3 regions of the Streptomyces sp. ATCC 21386 genome follow, and region 2 is predicted to be linked to each of the others. Evidence: riboswitches for the same ligand, from Rfam matches in the RefSeq annotation. Region 2 holds a riboswitch; each other region holds the start of a gene.
What was found. Region 2 has a riboswitch for thiamine pyrophosphate ahead of GWK25_RS08685 (thiamine ABC transporter substrate binding subunit). Riboswitches for the same ligand answer to the same signal wherever they lie in the genome.

Region 1 (4,354 bases), 7.7 Mb from region 2:
CGAGGAGCAGAGCGCGGGCTGAACGTTACGGCGCCGGGGTGACGTAACGCTTCAGCGCTTGCGGCGGCGCCCCCTTCCACCACGGGCCGGAGCGGAGGCGGACGCAGCTTCGGCGCTGTTCGGACGGTCGGCGGAGACGACCAGGGCGGCCAGCGCGGTGGTCACCGGCACCGATGCGACCAGGCCGATCGAGCCGACGAGCGTGCGCACGATCTCCTCCGCGACGAGCTCGCTGTTGGCGACCGTGCCGACACTGCTCTGCGCGATCGAGAAGAGCAGGAGCAGCGGCAGCGCGGCACCGGCATAGGCCAGAACGAGAGTGTTGACCACCGATGCGATGTGGTCGCGGCCGATCCGGATGCCCGCGCGGTACAGGTTCCGCCAGCCCATCATCGGATTGGCCTCGTGCAGCTCCCACACCGCCGACGTCTGGGTGACCGTCACGTCGTCGAGCACGCCGAGCGAGCCGATGATGACGCCCGCGAGCAACAGGCCGCTCATGTCGATCGTCGGGTACAGCCCATGGATCAGACCGGTGTTGTCGTCCGTGTTGCCGGTCAGGTAGGCCGAGCCGATGAAACCCGAACCCAACAGGCCGATCAACAGCAGCGAGATCAGGGTGCCGATCACCGCCACGGAGGTCCGGGCCGAGAGCCCGTGGCACATGTAGAGGGCGATGAGCATGATGGCGCTCGCCCCGACCACCGCCACCACCAGCGGGTTCGAACCCTGCAGGATGGCCGGCAGGATGAAGAGGGTCAGCACCAGGAAGCTGATGGCCAGCGCCACCAGGGCCATGAGACCGCGCATCCGGCCCACGGCCACCACGGCGAGTGCGAAGATCCCGGCGAGCAGCACCATCGGGAACTTCCGGTTCACATCGGTCACCGAGTACTGCAAATCCTTGGGCGCGGCGGGTTCGTAGGCGACCACGACCTCCTGGCCCTGCTCCAACTGCCGTGACTGGTCGGGCTGGACGATCTCGGTGAAGGTACGGCCCTTGTCGTCACCGGTGTCGACCCGGACCGTGGCCTTCTTGCAGGTGCCGTTCGCCTGCTGCTGGGCCGACGAGCCCTCGGCGGTGGACGTGTCGCCGGTCGGGGTCCCGCCCGAGGCGTTCACCGACGAACAGCTGACCTCTTCGACCTTGGTGACGGTGGCCTGCTGTGTCTGTCGGTCGAAGCCCACCCCGGTGCGTTCGTGGGCCGGGGCGCCGCCGGGCCAGAGCACGACGAGACCCACGACGACCGCGGTCGCGAAGGGGATCAGCACCGCCGCGATGACCTTGCGCAGGTGCTGCGACACGGGCGCGGCGGGACCGTGGCCATGGCTGTGCGAATGGCCGTGGCCGCCACCGGAGGACGGGCCTTGGTCGTGCCCTCCGCCGGAGCCGTGTCCCCCGCCGGAGCCGTGTCCCCCTCCAGAGCCAGGGCCGCCGCCGGAGCCGTGGCCGCCTCCGGAGCCGTATCCATGGCCACCGTCGGAGCCACGGCCATGGCCGTTTCCAGGGCCATGGCCGTGGGGCGGCTCGTGGGGCGGAGGCGGGGGCTGCTGCGTCGTGGTCACCGACCGATCATCGCAAGAACGAGCGATGCCCACTGTTCACCGCGCCACATCTGCCGCTAGCGTGGAGGCACCTTTGCACACGCGGGAGCTCGGAGCACCGGGCTGAGAGGGCGCTGACCTCCGCAGACGCGATGTTTCACGTGGAACATCGTCGGGCGGAAATTGCTGCGTCGACCGCTGAACCTGTTACCGGGTAATGCCGGCGTAGGGAGTAGGTCTCATGACCATCGAGGACACACGCACGCCTGCCTCCAGCCAGACGGACGGGGCATCCGCCGCGTCCCCGGGTGAGAACAGCCAGGGTGAACAGCCCCTGGAGGCCGGGAAGTCCATCGGCTGGCACAAGGCGTACATCGAGGGCTCACGCCCCGATCTGCGGGTGCCGGTCCGCCAGGTGCATCTCACCAACGGACAGTCCGTCACCCTGTACGACACCTCCGGTCCGTACACCGATCCGACCGCGGAGACCGACGTCAGGCGGGGACTGCTCCCCCTGCGCGAGAACTGGATCATCGCCAGGGGAGACACTGAGGAGTACGCGGGCCGTCCCGTCCGCCCCGAGGACGACGGGATCAAGCACACCTCGCCACGCGGCGGGCTGCGCAACCTCGACGCGGTGTTCCCGGGGCGGCCGCGCCAGCCGCGCCGGAGCCGCGACGGCCAGGCCGTGACCCAACTCGCGTACGCACGACGCGGGGAGATCACACCCGAGATGGAGTACGTGGCCGTTCGGGAGAACGTCTCGCCGGAGGTCGTCCGCGAGGAGATCGCCGCAGGCCGGGCCGTACTGCCCGCTAACGTCAATCACCCCGAGATCGAGCCGATGATCATCGGGAAGCGGTTCCTGGTGAAGGTCAACGCCAACATCGGCAACTCCGCGGTCACCTCCTCCATCGAGGAGGAGGTCGAGAAGATGACCTGGGCGACCCGCTGGGGCGCCGACACGGTCATGGACCTGTCCACCGGCCGGAACATCCACACCACCCGCGAGTGGGTGCTGCGCAACTCCCCCGTCCCCATCGGCACGGTGCCGCTGTACCAGGCGCTGGAGAAGGTCGACGGCAAGGCCGAGGAGCTCACCTGGGAGATCTACAAGGACACCGTCATCGAGCAGGCCGAACAGGGCGTGGACTACATGACGGTCCACGCGGGTGTGCGCCTCGCGTATGTGCCGCTCACCGCGAACCGCAAGACCGGCATCGTCTCGCGCGGTGGTTCGATCATGGCGGCCTGGTGTCTCGCCCACCACAAGGAGTCGTTCCTCTACGAGAACTTCGAGGAACTGTGCGAGATCCTCGCCGCCTACGACGTCACCTACTCCCTCGGTGACGGCCTGCGGCCCGGTTCCATCGCCGACGCCAACGACGAGGCCCAGTTCGCGGAGTTGCGCACGCTCGGGGAACTCAACCGGACGGCGAAGCGTTTCCACGTACAGACCATGATCGAAGGCCCGGGCCATGTCCCGATGCACAAGATCAAGGAGAACATCGACCTGCAGCAGGAGATCTGCGATGAGGCTCCGTTCTATACGCTCGGCCCGCTGACGACGGACGTCGCACCGGCGTACGACCACATCACCTCGGGCATAGGCGCCGCGATGATCGCGTGGTGGGGCACGGCGATGCTCTGCTACGTCACGCCCAAGGAGCACTTGGGACTGCCCAATCGCGACGACGTGAAGACCGGCGTCATCACCTACAAGATCGCGGCCCACGCGGCGGACCTCGCCAAGGGGCACCCGGGCGCACAGGAGTGGGACGACGCGTTGTCGGACGCTCGCTTCGAGTTCCGCTGGGAGGACCAGTTCAACCTGGCCCTCGACCCCGATACGGCCCGCGAGTTCCACGACGAGACCCTCCCGGCGGAGCCGGCCAAGACGGCTCACTTCTGCTCCATGTGCGGTCCGAAGTTCTGCTCGATGAAGATCTCCCAGGACATCCGTCGTGAGCACGGTGGTTCCCGGGCCGACATCGAGGCGGGTATGGCCCAGAAGTCCAAGGAGTTCGCCGAGGCGGGGAACCGGGTCTATCTGCCGATGGCGGACTGAGGGGCGACGAGGGATCGGGGCACGGCGGCGGGAGCGTTCACGTACGGCCGAGGGACCGGGGCTCGGTCGTGGCTCCTGCTGCCTGGACGCGGTGCCTCGTGCTTGCGTGCGGACCGCGGTCCCCGGGCGACGAGCGGTGCTCTTCCGGCCGTTGCCGGGAGAGCCCGCTGCCGCGGTGTGGGCGGTGGCCTGAGGCCTGTTGTCAGTCCGGCTGGTGTTCCGGGCCGCCGAAGTCCGGGCTGGAGAAGTCCGGGCTGCTGTAACTGGGCCGGGAGCCGGAGCTGCCGCTGTCCGGGCTGCTGCTGAAGCTCGGACGGTTGTAGCCGAGATGCGGCATACGGCTGGGCGGGGCCGGACGGTCCGGCTCCAGCAGCAGAGCAGGACCCGGGTTCGCGAGGGCGTCGCGGAGGAACGGCAGGATGCCGCGCTCCAGGAGGGCTTCGCGCCAGGCTTCCCTGGCCCGGGTCAACTCCTCGTTCAGCTCGCTGCGCGCTCCGTCGTCGAGGAGCGCGGTGGCGTTGTTGCGCAGGGCCGTGAGCAGGAGGCCGACCGCGGCCACCAGGATCGCCGCCGCGGTGACCGCACCGAAGACCCAACCCGTGGTGAGGAGGGTCTCGGCGATCGCCCGCTCGGGGTCGAGCACCTTCATGACGTACCCCACGAGCAGGAAGAGCACCGCCGCGGTTCCGGCGAGGACCGGAGCGAGTACTGCGGCGACCGCACCGGCGCCCGCCCCCGCCG
Region 2 (4,354 bases):
GCACCACCCCGAACGAGGTGAAGGTGAAGAGGAAGACCATCAGCGCGGCGGCGGCCACGGCGGGCGCGAGCGCCGGGAGGGTCACCTTGCGCCAGGCCGCGAACGGGGAGGCGCCGAGCATCCGCGCGGCCTCCTCCTGCCGCGGGTCGAGCTGCGACCAGAGCCCGCCGACGGTCCGTACGACGACCGCGTAGTTGAAGAACACATGGGCGAGGAGGATCGCCCAGACCGTCGTGTCCAGCCTCATGCCCCACAGCTCGTCGAAGAGCCCGCCGCGCCCGACCAGCGCGAGGAACGCGGTCCCGACGACCACGGTCGGCAGGACGAACGGCACGGTCACGACCGCCCGCAGGAGTTCCTTGCCCCTGAAATCGAAGCGCGCGAACACATACGCGCCGGGGAGCGCGATCACCAGCGTGAGCGCGGTCGAGACGAGCGCCTGCCAGGTGGTGAACCAGAGCACGTGCCGGATCCCGGCGTCCGCCAGCACCTCCCCGATCCGCCCGAGGTGCCAGGTGCCGTCCGCCTTGAGCCCCCGGACGACGATCGCGGCGACGGGGTGGGCGAAGAAGACCCCGAAGAAGACGACGGGCAGCGCCATGAGACCGAGCCGAGCCGCCCCGCCCGACCGACCGGGACGGGGTGAACGGGGTCGACGGGACGGACGAGATCGACGCGCTGCGACCTGGACCGACCCGACGTCCCCACCCGAACCGGCGCCCTCGGCCGTCTCGGCTGCCTCAACCGCCTTGGCCGCCTTGACTGCCTCAGCAGCCTTGGCTACTTCAGTACGAGGGAGGTCCACGACTTGACCCACTGGTCGCGGTTCTCGGCGATCTTCTCCGGCGCCATGGTCTCGGGGTCCTTCGCCGCGGGCCCGTACTCGGTGAACTCGGCCGGCACGGACGCCCCCTCGACGACCGGGTACACGAACATGTTGAGCGGCATGTCCTCCTGGAACCGCTTCGAGATCAGGAAGTCGATCAGCGCCTTGCCGCCCTCGGCGTTCTTCGCGTTGCTCAGCAGCCCAGCGAACTCGATCTGCCGGAAGCAGGTGCCCTCGGCGACCCCGGTCGGCGCGGTCTTCGGGCGCGGGTCCGCGTAGACGACCTCGGCGGGCGGCGAGGAGGCGTACGAGACGACGAGCGGCCGGTCGCCCCCGGCCTTCTTGCCGTCCGTCGATCCGGAGAACTCCTGGTAGTACGCCTGCTCCCAGCCGTCGACGACCTTCACCCCGTTGGCCTTGAGCTTCTCCCAGTAGCCCTCCCAGCCTCCGTCGCCGTACTTCGCGGCCGTACCGAGGACGAAGCCGAGCCCAGGCGAGGAGGTGGAGGCGTTCTCGGTGACGAGGAGGTCCTTGTACTCGGGCTTGATCAGATCGTCGAAGGTCTTCGGCGGCTCGATCTTGTTCTTCTCGAAGTACGCCTTGTCGTAGTTGACGCAGATGTCACCGGAGTCGATGGGCGTGACCCGGTGCTCGTCCTTGTCCAGCTGGTACTCGGCCCCGACCTTGTCGAGCCCCTTCGCCTCGTACTGCTGGAAGAGGCCGTTGTCGAGGGCGCGCGAGAGCAGCGTGTTGTCGACGCCGAAGAAGACGTCGCCCTGCGGGTTGTCCTTGGTCAGGATGGCCTGGTTGACGGCCTGCCCGGCGTCGCCGCTCTTCAGCACCTTGACCTTGTACCCGGACTCCTTCTCGAACGCCTTCAGCACGTCCTTGGAGTAGGCGAAGGAGCCGTGGCTGACGAGGGTGACGGTCTTGGAGTCGCCGGCACCGGTGTCGTCCGAGGACGAGCCGCACGCGGACAGCGTGACGAGCCCGAGGCCGACGACGAGAACCGTTGCTCTCCTGGTGATGCCCACTGAATTCAATCCTCCTGGAAGTGACCAGGAAGAGACGCGGCCCCGCCCGGGACCCTTGTCGATTCGAGGGCTCCCGGGCAGGGCGCAACAGCTTGAGTGATGACCGAACTTCCTACCCAGAATGACCTGGGCGAGGTTCAGAGGGTCTGCGGCCCGGATGCCGCACTCTCAGCGCTGTGGCGCTCCCCTGTCGGAATATGGATATGTACGTACGGGCTCAGACTACCTCTCGGTCGCCGCGAGCTGACCGCACGCCCCGTCGATCTCCTGGCCCCGGGTGTCCCGGATGGTCACCGGCACGCCGTGGGCGGCGATGGCCTCGACGAACGCCTTCTCGTCCTCGGGCCGGGAGGCGGTCCACTTGGAGCCCGGGGTGGGGTTCAGCGGGATCAGGTTCACATGCACCGGCTTGCCCTTGAGCAGCCGGCCCAGCCGGTCACCGCGCCACGCCTGGTCGTTGATGTCCCGGATCAGCGCGTACTCGATGGACAGCCGACGCCCGGACTTGGCCGCGTACTCCCACCCGGCGTCCAGGACCTCGCGCACCTTCCACCGGGTGTTCACGGGGACGAGGGTGTCGCGCAGTTCGTCGTCCGGGGCGTGCAGGGAGATGGCGAGCCGGCACTTGAAGCCCTCGTCGGAGAACCGGTGGATGGCGGGCACCAGTCCGACCGTGGACACGGTGATGCCGCGCTGCGACAGCCCCAGCCCGTCCGGCTCCGGATCGGTGAGCCGGCGAATGGCCCCGACGACCCGGTTGTAGTTGGCGAGCGGCTCGCCCATCCCCATGAAGACGATGTTGGACAGCCGCGCGGGCCCGCCGGGAATCTCACCGTCCCTGAGGGCCCTCATCCCGTCCACGATCTGATGGACGATCTCGGCGGTGGACAGATTCCGGTCCAGCCCGGCCTGTCCGGTCGCGCAGAACGGACAGTTCATCCCGCATCCGGCCTGCGAGCTGATGCACATGGTGACCCGGTCCGGGTACCGCATCAGCACCGACTCCACGAGCGTCCCGTCGAACAGCCGCCACAGCGTCTTGCGGGTGGTCTCCTGGTCCGTCGACAGATGCCGCACGACCGTCATCAGCTCAGGAAGCAGCGCCTCCTGGAGCTTCGTCCGCGCACCCGCGGGGATGTCGGTCCACTGCTCCGGGTCGTGCGCGTACCGCGCGAAGTAGTGCTGGGACAGCTGCTTGGCGCGAAACGGCTTCTCCCCGATCGCGGCAACAGCCTCCTTCCGCTCCGCAGGCGAAAGATCAGCAAGATGCCGCGGCGGCTTCTTGGCTCCGCGGGGGGCGACGAATGTGAGTTCTCCGGGCTTCGGCATAACCCGTCAAGTGTCGCAGATCAATCTGTATGGCCCGGGCCAGTCGTCGGCTCAGAAGATTCCGCCCACCACGCTCACGACCCACGCGCCGTAGTTCTTCCAGCGATGTGACATCCGGCAGTACAGCCGCGGCCTGCGTCGGCCCGCCTGGTCGATGAGTGTCTGGCACCAGCGGCACGGCAGATCGCCGTGATATCTGCCGTCGTCCCCCACCCGCGCTCTCCCCATGGACACGGATCCTATCGATGTCCGCCGATCTCGCGAGGGGCTGTGGCAAAGGGCCCCGCCCTGGAACCAGGACGCTGTTGGTAAATCCGCCCCGCTGGATCTCATTCAGCGGGGCGGAGTGCTGCGAAGGGTGAGGTGCGGGTGCGGGCGAGCGGTCTGCCGGTGAGCCAGGCATCGATGCGGGCGAGGTTGATGGCGGCGCCGGTGAAGTGGTGTTGCAGCCGGGTTTTGGCGAGGCCGCGGTAGCGGGATCTGCGCAGGCCGAATGCCTGGACGCCTTGGGAGATGGTGCCCTCGACGCCGGCGCGGTGTCCGTAGCGGCGGCGCCAGTGGTGGGTGTCCTGCTCGGTGCGGGCCTGCTGGAGGATCTCGTGTTCGGCTTTGGGGCGCAGGGTCAGATTGCGGCCGGTTTCGGCGGTGGTGCAGGAAGTCCGCAGTTCACAGGGGGTGCAGTGGCGTTCGGCGAAGCGGACGCGGGTGACCGGGGTGCCGCGGTGGCTCTGGGCGTCTCTCCACTGGACGCTGGTGTGGCCGCCGGGGCAGACGGCCTGGCGTTGCTCCCAGTCGACGGTGAAGCGCGTGCTGTCGAAGACGTCGCCGGTTGCCTGTTGCCGGATGGTGTTCTTCCCGACCGGTCCGACGAGGGTGATGCTGTGATCGCGGCGGGCGTGGTGGATCTGCTCGGCGTCGACGTATCCGGCGTCCAGCAGGTGTTCGTCCGGCACCAGTTGGCGGTCGGCAAGGGCGGTGTGGATGTCCTCCAGCACGGCGTTGTCGGTCACCGGTGCCGGGGTGGTGTGGATGTGGGTGATCAGGTGCGGGGCGTCGGGCTCGCAGGTCTCGCTGAGGTGGACCTTGTATCCGGACCAGGCCAGATCGCGCTTCGCTCCGGTCCTGGCCCCGGGCTCGTGCGGGGTGCGTAAGCGGATCAGGCCGG
Region 3 (4,354 bases), 5.2 Mb from region 2:
CGGTCGAGGCGGGTGTCCACGGTCCTGTAGACCGTGGCCATCCCGCCGACGGCGATCCGCGCCTCGACTCGATACCGACCGTCGAGCACCTGGCCGACAAGCGGGTCCTGAAGGGTCGTGTCCACGCAGGTGAGTGTACGAGCCGCCGCCGACAGGCCCACGGGTCCCGGGAGCCGGGAGACGTACTGCAGCAGAGCTGTGACCGAGACCGGAGGGCTGTGACGAGCGGGTCTCCGACGGAACTCGTTCGACTGTTCGAGTGAGGGGTGGGGCGGCGTGAGCTCCGCCTCAGAACGCGGGGCGTTCCGGATCCAGCCGCGCCAGTCCCTCGCCGGGCGACGAGGCCTCCGCGAAGTGACGGCGGGGGATGCGGCCCGCCCGGTACGCCAGCCGTCCGGCCTCCACCGCGTGCCGCATGCCCTCGGCCATCAGGACCGGCTCCTGCGCCCGGGTCACCGCGGAGGCGAGCATGACGCCCGCGCACCCCAGCTCCATCGCCAGCGCGACGTCCGACGCCGTCCCCGCGCCGGCGTCCAGGATCACCGGCACGCGCGCGTGCTCGACGATCAGCTGGAAGTTGTGCGGGTTGCGGATGCCGAGCCCGGAGCCGATGGGCGACCCGAGCGGCATGATCGCGGCACAGCCCACGTCCTGGAGCTTGCGCGCGAGCACGGGGTCGTCGTTCGTGTACGGCAGCACCGTGAAACCGTCGTCGACGAGCGTCTCGGCGGCGTCGAGGAGTTCGATCGGGTCCGGCAGCAGGGTGCGCTCGTCGGCGATGACCTCCAGCTTGACCAGGGACGTACCGAGCGCCTCACGCGCGAGGCGGGCCGTCAGCACGGCCTCGCCCGCCGTGAAGCAGCCGGCCGTGTTGGGCAGCACCCGGATGCCGAGCCGGTCGAGCACCGACAGCACCGAGCCGTGCACGTCGGCGTTCACCCGGCGCATCGCGACCGTGGTCAGCTCCGTGCCGGAGGCCACCAGCGCGCGCTCCAGGACGTCCAGGCCGCTCGCGCCGCCGGTGCCCATGATCAGACGGGACGCGTAGGTCGTACCGCCGAGGACGAAGGGGTCGTCTGCCATGGGATCAGCCTCCTTGGACGGCGGTGAGGACCTCGACACGGTCCCCCTCGGCGAGGGCGGTGGTCGTCCACCGCGCGCGCGGGACGACGGTTTCGTTGAGAGCGGCGGCGACCCCGGAGACGGACGGCGTGAGCGTCCGCACGATCGCGTCGAGGGCCGTGCCGGGGGCGATCTGCCGCCGCTCCCCGTTGACGGACACGGTCAGGGTCCCGGTGGTGCTCATACGGGCTGCTCCAGGAGTTCGCGGGCCGCGCCGGCGCGGAACCGCAAGGGGGTGAAGTCGCGTGCCTCCGCCGGCAGTTCACCGGTGGTCAGCACCTCGGCCAGGACGTCGCCGGTGACCGGCGTGAGCAGCACCCCGTTGCGGTAGTGGCCCGTCGCGAGGAGCAGACCGTCCAGTCCGCTCGGGCCGAGGAGCGGGGCGTTGTCGGGGGAGGCGGGCCGTAGTCCCGCGCGGGTCTCGGTGAGCGGTAGTTCGGTGATCCCGGGCACGAGTTCGTGGGCGTCCCGCAGCAGTTCGTACACCCCGCCCGCGGTGACCGTCGTGTCCCAGCCCTGTTCCTCGCTGGTCGCGCCGACGACGAGTTCGCCGTTCTCGCGCGGCACCAGATAGACCTGGCTGCCGCGCACCACGGCCCGCACGGTACGGCTCAGGAAGGGCGCGTACGGCTTCGGGACGGTCAGCCGCAGCACCTGCCCCTTCACCGGCCGCACCGGCGGCCGCACTTCGGCCGGGACCCCGGCGAGCCGCCCGCTGAGGCTGCCCCCGGCGAGGACGGTGTGCCCGGCGTCCAGCCGGTCGCCCGCGCCGGTGCGGACCCCCGTGGCCCGCTCCCGGGCCACCGACAGCTCCTCGGCCCAGCTCCGGTGGAACACCACCCCGGCGCGTTCGCAGGCCCTCACCAGGGCCGCGGAGAGCCGCCTCGGGTCGACCTGGTGGTCCCCGTCGACCCGCAGCCCGCCACGCACGCCGGGCGCGAGCATCGGTTCCAGGCGACGGCACTCCCGTCCGCTCAGCCACTCCGAGTCGAGGCCCGAGCGGCGTTGCAGGGCGTGCAGTTCGCGCAGATGGGCGCGGTCGTCGGCGTCGAGCGCGACGGCGAGGGTGCCCGAGCGGCGGTAGCCGAGGTCGAGGCCGGTGACCTCGGTGAGCTCGGCGGCGAAGTCCGGATAGCGGCGCGCGGACTCCAGGTTGAGCCCCAGCAGCGTCTGCTCGCCGTAGTGCAGTTCGGTCACGGCGGCGAGCATCCCGGCCGCCACCCGCGCGGCCCCGCCGCCGGGCTCGGGATCGACGACGGCCGTGGCGAACCCGCGCTGCGCGGACCGCCACGCCGTGACGAGACCGATGATTCCGCCCCCCACGACGAGGACGTCTGACGTGTGCGTACGCGACATGGGCGTCCAGCCCCTCCCTTCGCCGGCATGACCCGGATCAGGTTCGTACGGTCGGAGGCCGCCAGCCTCCCTCTCAGCCCGGTGCGTCCGGGCTCCCGCGAGTGCTCTACGGTGGCCCACCCTAGCCCCCGCCGATCGCCTCAGTAAGGGAGCCCGTGCCCATGGCCCGCTCGCTCGACGGTCTCGTCCTCGCCCCCGTCGCCGACCAAGCCCCAGGTCAGGTGGGCACCCGCACCCGGTTCACGTACCACGAGGAGGACGGCGAGGTCTGGGCCGACTACGCGGGCGGCGACGTCGTGCGCGGCCGGCTCGTGGGCACGCGGGCGGGGGACCGGCTGGACTTCCGCTATGTGCAGTTGAAGACCGACGGGACGACCGCCTCGGGGCACTGCGTGTCCCTCGTCGTCGAACTGCCCGACGGGCGGGTCCGGCTGGAGGAGACCTGGGAGTGGGAGTCGCGGACCGGCAGCGGGACGAGCGTGGTGGAGCAGGTCGACGAGCCGACGGACCCCACCCCCTGACTGACCGAATATCAGTTGTCTATGGTGATCGGGTGAGCGAGCAGACGCAGCTGAGGGGCGGATCACCGGCGCGGCGCGTGGTCGTGGTGGGCGCGGGAATGGCGGGCGTGCAGACGGCGGTCGCCCTGCGGGAACAGGGCTTCACCGGCGACGTGATCCTGCTCGGCGCCGAGCCGCACCAGCCGTACGACCGGCCGCCGCTGTCCAAGGCCGTCCTGCTCGGCAACGCCGAGGGCTCCGCCTTCGACGTCGACTTCGAGGCGCTCGGCATCGACCTCCGGCTGGGCCGCGAGGTCACCGGCCTGCGCCCCGCCGGCCACGAACTCGACACGGCCGCCGGGCCCGTCCCGTACGACGTCCTCGTCGTCGCGACCGGCGCCGAACCGGTCCGGCTGCCGGGCGTCGAGGGGGTGCCCGGGGTGCATCTGCTGCGCACCCTGGACGACGCCGAGCGGCTGCGGCCCGTGCTGGCACGGCAGCACGACATCGTGGTCGTGGGCGCGGGCTGGATCGGCGCGGAGTTCGCCACGGCCGCGCGCGAGGCGGGCTGCGCGGTCACGGTCGTCGAGGCGGCGGACCGCCCGCTCGCGGGCGCGCTCCCCGCGGAGGTGGCCGCCCCGATGACCGCCTGGTACGCCGACAGCGGCGCCACCCTGCGCACCCACGCGCGCGTGGCGCGCGTCGAGCCCGGGACGGTGGTCCTGGACGACGGCACCCTGGTCCCGGCGGGCGCGGTCGTCGTCGGCATCGGCGCGCGCCCCGCCACGGCCTGGCTGAAGGGCTCCGGCATCGAGCTCGGCGCCCACGGCGAGGTGGTGGCCGACGACCATCTGCGCACCTCCGCGCCGGATGTCTACGCCGTCGGCGACTGCGCCTCCTTCCCCTCGGGCAGGTACGGCCGGCGCCTGCTCGTCCACCACTGGGACAACGCCCTCCAGGGCCCCCGCACGGTCGCGGCGAACATCGTCGGCGAGACCCCCGGGCCCTACGACCCCGTCCCGTACTTCTGGTCCGAGCAGTTCGGCCGGTTCGTCCAGTACGCCGGGGACCACGCCTCCGCCGACACCATGGTCCGGCGCGGCGACCCGACCGGCGCCGCCTGGTCGGTGTGCTGGCTCCGGGAGACCCGCCTGGTCGCCCTGCTGGCCGTGGGCCGCCCCCGCGACCTGGCCCAGGGCCGCCGCCTGATCGAGGCGGGCACCCCGATGGATCCGCTGCTGCTGGAGGACCCGGCGAGGCCGCTGAAGGCGGCGACGGCGTAGGCCGGACGCGGCTCGGCTACCCACTGTCAGTCCCAGATGGCAGTCTTGGAGACGTGACCGAGATTGACGCAAAGATCGATGCTCTCGTCCCCG

Region 1: it holds a riboswitch for thiamine pyrophosphate, as region 2 does, so the genes downstream of both, thiC (phosphomethylpyrimidine synthase ThiC) here and GWK25_RS08685 (thiamine ABC transporter substrate binding subunit) in region 2, are expected to answer to the same signal.
Region 3: it holds a riboswitch for thiamine pyrophosphate, as region 2 does, so the genes downstream of both, thiO (glycine oxidase ThiO) here and GWK25_RS08685 (thiamine ABC transporter substrate binding subunit) in region 2, are expected to answer to the same signal.

The regions. Positions count from the first base shown of each region.
Region 1 is NZ_JAAVVL010000001.1:9,700,156-9,704,509, reverse strand. It holds gene GWK25_RS41775 (SsgA family sporulation/cell division regulator) at 1-22, shown strand, start outside; gene GWK25_RS41770 (YibE/F family protein) at 52-1,566, opposite strand; TPP riboswitch at 1,638-1,794, shown strand; gene thiC (phosphomethylpyrimidine synthase ThiC) at 1,787-3,613, shown strand; gene GWK25_RS41760 (hypothetical protein) at 3,816-4,354, opposite strand, start outside.
Region 2 is NZ_JAAVVL010000001.1:1,970,060-1,974,413, reverse strand. It holds gene GWK25_RS08690 (iron ABC transporter permease) at 1-601, opposite strand, end outside; gene GWK25_RS08685 (thiamine ABC transporter substrate binding subunit) at 781-1,860, opposite strand; TPP riboswitch at 1,952-2,059, opposite strand; gene rlmN (23S rRNA (adenine(2503)-C(2))-methyltransferase RlmN) at 2,083-3,189, opposite strand; gene GWK25_RS08675 (IS1182 family transposase) at 3,519-4,354, opposite strand, start outside.
Region 3 is NZ_JAAVVL010000001.1:7,203,125-7,207,478, reverse strand. It holds gene pknB (Stk1 family PASTA domain-containing Ser/Thr kinase) at 1-125, opposite strand, end outside; gene GWK25_RS30995 (thiazole synthase) at 289-1,083, opposite strand; gene thiS (sulfur carrier protein ThiS) at 1,088-1,288, opposite strand; gene thiO (glycine oxidase ThiO) at 1,303-2,478, opposite strand; TPP riboswitch at 2,476-2,587, opposite strand; gene GWK25_RS30980 (hypothetical protein) at 2,640-2,999, shown strand; gene GWK25_RS30975 (NAD(P)/FAD-dependent oxidoreductase) at 3,032-4,261, shown strand; gene GWK25_RS30970 (Rv2175c family DNA-binding protein) at 4,315-4,354, shown strand, end outside.